Regions from separate parts of the Lysinibacillus sp. BNK-21 genome, predicted to be linked through region 1. Evidence: a T-box and tRNA genes for the amino acid it is inferred to sense, from the RefSeq annotation. Region 1 holds a T-box; the other holds one or more tRNA genes.
What was found. A T-box is a leader RNA that pairs with one kind of tRNA and senses whether it is charged. The one in region 1 lies ahead of serS (serine--tRNA ligase), so its partner is inferred to be a tRNA-Ser.
Positions count from the first base shown of each region.

Region 2: it encodes a tRNA-Ser, which carries the amino acid that the T-box ahead of serS (serine--tRNA ligase) is inferred to sense. The anticodon was not compared.

Region 1 covers NZ_JBLQTS010000001.1:2,113,675-2,116,038, reverse strand. The annotation lists gene serS (serine--tRNA ligase) at 166-1,446, opposite strand; T-box leader at 1,523-1,738, opposite strand.
Region 2 covers NZ_JBLQTS010000001.1:900,511-902,874, reverse strand. The annotation lists gene ACMGGO_RS04620 (ABC transporter ATP-binding protein) at 6-800, shown strand; tRNA gene ACMGGO_RS04615 (tRNA-Glu) at 940-1,011, opposite strand; tRNA gene ACMGGO_RS04610 (tRNA-Ser) at 1,014-1,104, opposite strand; tRNA gene ACMGGO_RS04605 (tRNA-Asn) at 1,115-1,191, opposite strand; tRNA gene ACMGGO_RS04600 (tRNA-Ile) at 1,196-1,272, opposite strand; tRNA gene ACMGGO_RS04595 (tRNA-Gly) at 1,274-1,347, opposite strand; tRNA gene ACMGGO_RS04590 (tRNA-Phe) at 1,353-1,428, opposite strand; tRNA gene ACMGGO_RS04585 (tRNA-Asp) at 1,488-1,563, opposite strand; tRNA gene ACMGGO_RS04580 (tRNA-Met) at 1,567-1,641, opposite strand; tRNA gene ACMGGO_RS04575 (tRNA-Ser) at 1,695-1,787, opposite strand; tRNA gene ACMGGO_RS04570 (tRNA-Ile) at 1,803-1,879, opposite strand; tRNA gene ACMGGO_RS04565 (tRNA-Met) at 1,887-1,960, opposite strand; tRNA gene ACMGGO_RS04560 (tRNA-Ala) at 1,989-2,064, opposite strand; tRNA gene ACMGGO_RS04555 (tRNA-Pro) at 2,081-2,157, opposite strand; tRNA gene ACMGGO_RS04550 (tRNA-Arg) at 2,167-2,243, opposite strand; tRNA gene ACMGGO_RS04545 (tRNA-Leu) at 2,252-2,340, opposite strand; tRNA gene ACMGGO_RS04540 (tRNA-Gly) at 2,346-2,364, opposite strand, start outside.

The sequences.
Region 1 (2,364 bases):
AAACATCTTTTTTAGTCTCGTTAAATTTCCTTTAAGAAATAATAAAGCATTTTTTTCAATTCCACGGTGTTTACACCACCCAATACTATTAAAAGTATCTGTAATTCGATAAAAAGCAATATAATTAACTGTTAAAGGACATCTAAAATAGCTTTTATCTGTTATTTATTTTAGTGCAATTATTTCTTTACCACCCATGTATGGTCTTAGAACTTCTGGAATTAATACGCTTCCATCTGCTTGTTGGTAGTTTTCTAAAATAGCAGCAACTGTACGTCCAATAGCAAGACCAGAACCGTTTAATGTATGCACATATTCCGGTTTTGCATTTGGCTCACGACGGAAGCGGATATTTGCTCGTCGTGCCTGGAAATCCTCAAAGTTAGAGCAAGAAGAAATTTCACGGTACATGTTTTGTGCAGGAATCCAAACTTCTAAATCATATTTCTTCGCTGCAGTAAAACCTAAATCAGCAGTACACATTTTTAGTTTACGATATGGTAAGCCTAGTAATTGCAGTACTTTTTCAGCATGACCTGTTAACAACTCTAGCTGTTCATAAGATTCCTCTGGTTTTACAAAGCGTACTAATTCCACTTTGTTGAATTGATGCTGACGGATTAAACCACGTGTATCACGACCCGCAGAGCCTGCCTCTGAACAGAAGCACGCACTGTAGGAAGCAAAGCCTTGTGGTAAAACATCAGCCAGTAAAATTTCATCACGATAGAAGTTTGTTACAGAGACCTCTGCTGTTGGAATCATGAAATAATCTGTTTCCTCTAATTTAAATAAATCTTCTTCAAATTTAGGAAGATTTCCAGTACCCGTCAAGCTATCACGATTAACAATGACAGGTGGTAGCATTTCTTCATAACCATGCTCTTCTACATGTAAATCCAACATAAAGCTCATTAATGCACGTTCCAAGCGAGCGCCAAGTCCACGATAGAATAAGAATCGGCTACCCGTTACTTTTGCGCCGCGTTCAAAGTCTACAATTTGAAGATCTGTAGCAAGGTCCCAGTGTGCTTTGATTTCAAAATCAAAAGTTGGTACTTCGCCCCATTTTAATACTTCAACATTGTCATCTTCTGTTGTCCCTACAGGCACAGATTCGTGCGGAACATTTGGTAAGCGCATCAACATATCTTTGAAGCGATCTTCTACATCATTTAACTGTATGTCTAGCTCTTTAATTTCGTCGCCTACCTGACGCATACGTGCAATTTCTGCATCTGCCTTTTCTTTGTTACGCTTCATCACAGAAATTTGCTCAGATACTTGATTACGTTCAGCTTTAAGTTCCTCTGTTTTAGCGATTAACTCACGACGGTTCGCGTCTAAGCCATCAAAGTCGTCTAAATTTCCTAAATCTTCATTGCGTGTTAACAACATTTCTTTAATTTCCGCGAAATTGTCGCGGACTCGTTTAATATCTAACATAGTTCATACCTCCAGTAGATTGATAATGATGGGAGTAGATGTTTTATAAATGAACACAAAAAAGCCCTCATCCCATGAAAGGGACGAGAGCTACCCGCGTTGCCACCCTAATTGATTAGACATTCGCCTAATCCACTTATCTCATAACGGCATTTCAACCGGCGACAGCCTACTTTACTCACTTCGACTGCGCAACTTCAGGACGGATTCACAAGTGCTTTTATCAGCTTCCACCACCCGCTGACTCTCTAAAAAAAACGTGATTGCTACTACTTCCCATCATCGTATTCACATATTTAAATTTTAACCATACTGTACTATATGAAAATAGATTTTGCAAGCTATACCATAGGATACAAAATATTCTAGAATTCTTGAATCTCCGGCAACTTACGGATGAAATACACACCCCAATAAAATGACCATTTCGCGCTAAGATAACTTTCACCTCATAATCAGCAAGAATTTCAACATTTTTACCAACTGCTTAAATACGAGGAGCCCGAAGTCTTCAATAGAAAGTTACAATCAAGTAGTAATTAATCTTGCACTAATCTGCCCCCTTAGTAAACCGCCCTAATGACGGTCTCGTTGTTGCGTTAAAGCACCAGTTTGTTAAAGAGCAGTATTTCATAATCTCACATGAAAGTTAACATAAATATATAAATATCCAGTTTTATTTAAAACTTTTATTCCATTAAATGGCCTTTAACTGAAGAAGGCACAATCCCTTTTCCCGATTGCTGATTATAGAAATTAGAAAAAAGCTATAAAAATAGCATCTCTGATTGGGAAATGTGAAAATGGGAACAATCGATAAACTCAAATTTGCTGAAGATGTTGCAAAAAAGTCCGAAAAATGTGGTTTTCCCACTTCTGAAAAATCAAAAAAAAGGAAGAGATCCAAGACTACAAGTA
Region 2 (2,364 bases), 1.2 Mb from region 1:
ACTACATGACTGAATCTTTATTAACCAAATCTCTAACATTAAGTTATGGTGATTTCAATATTATCGAAGATCTCAATTTATCTATTCCTTTGAATGAAATTACTGTATTAATCGGAGCGAATGGCTGTGGTAAATCCACACTCTTACGCTCCATTGCTCGATTATTAAAACCTAAAAAAGGCTCCGTTTTATTAGACGGTGAGGATATTTTTAAATTATCTACAAAACAAGTGGCTAAAAACCTCTCTATTCTTCCTCAATCTCCTGTTGCACCAGAAGGCTTAACTGTCCTACAACTTGTGAAACAAGGTCGCTATCCTTACCAAAGTTGGCGACAACAGTGGACTGAAAAGGATGAAGAAATCGTTTTAAGCGCTTTAAAAGCTACAGGTACAGAGCATTTACAAGATAGACCAGTAGATGAGCTATCAGGAGGACAACGTCAACGTGCTTGGATAGCTATGACGCTTGCTCAAGATACAGATATCATTCTTTTAGACGAGCCTACGACATACTTAGATTTAACTCATCAAATAGACGTTTTAGATTTACTATTCGAATTGAACCAACAGCAAAAGCGAACTATTATTATGGTACTACATGATATTAATCTTGCTTGTCGCTATGCCGATCATATTATTACAGTGCGTGACCGTGGTGTCTATCGTCAAGGGAAACCAGAAGAAATTATGACCACTGATTTAGTTAATCATGTGTTTGACCTTGATTGCCAAATGACGACAGATCCAATCTTTGGTACACCTCTTTGCATCCCATATGGAAAAGGGCGAAAAATTTAATCGCTAATTTGAAAAACAACAAGCCTACACAGTTTAATCCTTCTGTGTAGGCTTTCATTTATTATAGCTTTGTTATAAATCTAAATATCAAGTAAATTAAAAAGTGCAGTAGATGTAAATTCATCTACTGCACTTAGTATGACCCGTACGGGATTCGAACCCGTGTTACCGCCGTGAAAGGGCGGTGTCTTAACCACTTGACCAACGGGCCCATGGCGGAGAAGGAGGGATTTGAACCCTCGCGCCGGTTACCCGACCTACACCCTTAGCAGGGGCGCCTCTTCAGCCTCTTGAGTACTTCCCCAAAATAAAAATGGCTCCGAAGGCAGGACTCGAACCTGCGACAACCTGATTAACAGTCAGGTGCTACTACCAACTGAGCTACTTCGGAATAATGGTGGGCCTAAATGGACTCGAACCATCGACCTCACGCTTATCAGGCGTGCGCTCTAACCAGCTGAGCTATAGGCCCTTGGAGCGGGTGATGGGAATCGAACCCACGACATCAGCTTGGAAGGCTGAGGTTTTACCATTAAACTACACCCGCATAAATGGTGGGTCAGGACGGAATCGAACCGCCGACACTTAGAGCTTCAATCTAATGCTCTACCAACTGAGCTACTGACCCATTTCGTCCATGCTAAGCTTGCTCACTCTTTTGCTTCTCATGACTTTTATCTTTAAAAATGGCGGTCCCGACCGGGATCGAACCGGCGATCTCCTGCGTGACAGGCAGGCATGTTAACCGCTACACCACGGGACCTTTTGGTTGCGGGGGCCGGATTTGAACCAACGACCTTCGGGTTATGAGCCCGACGAGCTACCACTGCTCCACCCCGCGATAATTTTATGTTGTTTCGAGTTTTTAAAGCACCATTTATAAAAATTTAAAACTGGAGGAGGTAGAGGGATTCGAACCCCCGCGCGGTGTTACCCGCCTGTCGGTTTTCAAGACCGATCCCTTCAGCCAGACTTGGGTATACCTCCGTTACAATATATAAATGGTGGACCTTGCAGGACTCGAACCTGCGACCGGACGGTTATGAGCCGTCTGCTCTAACCAACTGAGCTAAAGGTCCTTTAAGATGGCGGCAGAGGGGATCGAACCCCCGACCTTACGGGTATGAACCGTACGCTCTAGCCAGCTGAGCTACGCCGCCAGGATCTTTATACTGGTTAATTTACTTATGGTGGAGCCTAGCGGGATCGAACCGCTGACCTCCTGCGTGCAAGGCAGGCGCTCTCCCAGCTGAGCTAAGGCCCCATAATCTTTTTGGAAATGGTCGGGAAGACAGGATTCGAACCTGCGACCCCTTGGTCCCAAACCAAGTGCTCTACCAAGCTGAGCTACTTCCCGTTGTTCTTTTGGCGCGCCCGACAGGAGTCGAACCCATAACCTTCTGATCCGTAGTCAGACGCTCTATCCAATTGAGCTACGGGCGCATTTAAAATGGTGCCGAGGACCGGAATCGAACCGGTACGGTAGTCACCTACCGCAGGATTTTAAGTCCTGTGCGTCTGCCAGTTCCGCCACCCCGGCACATTTGGAGCGGAAGACGAGGTT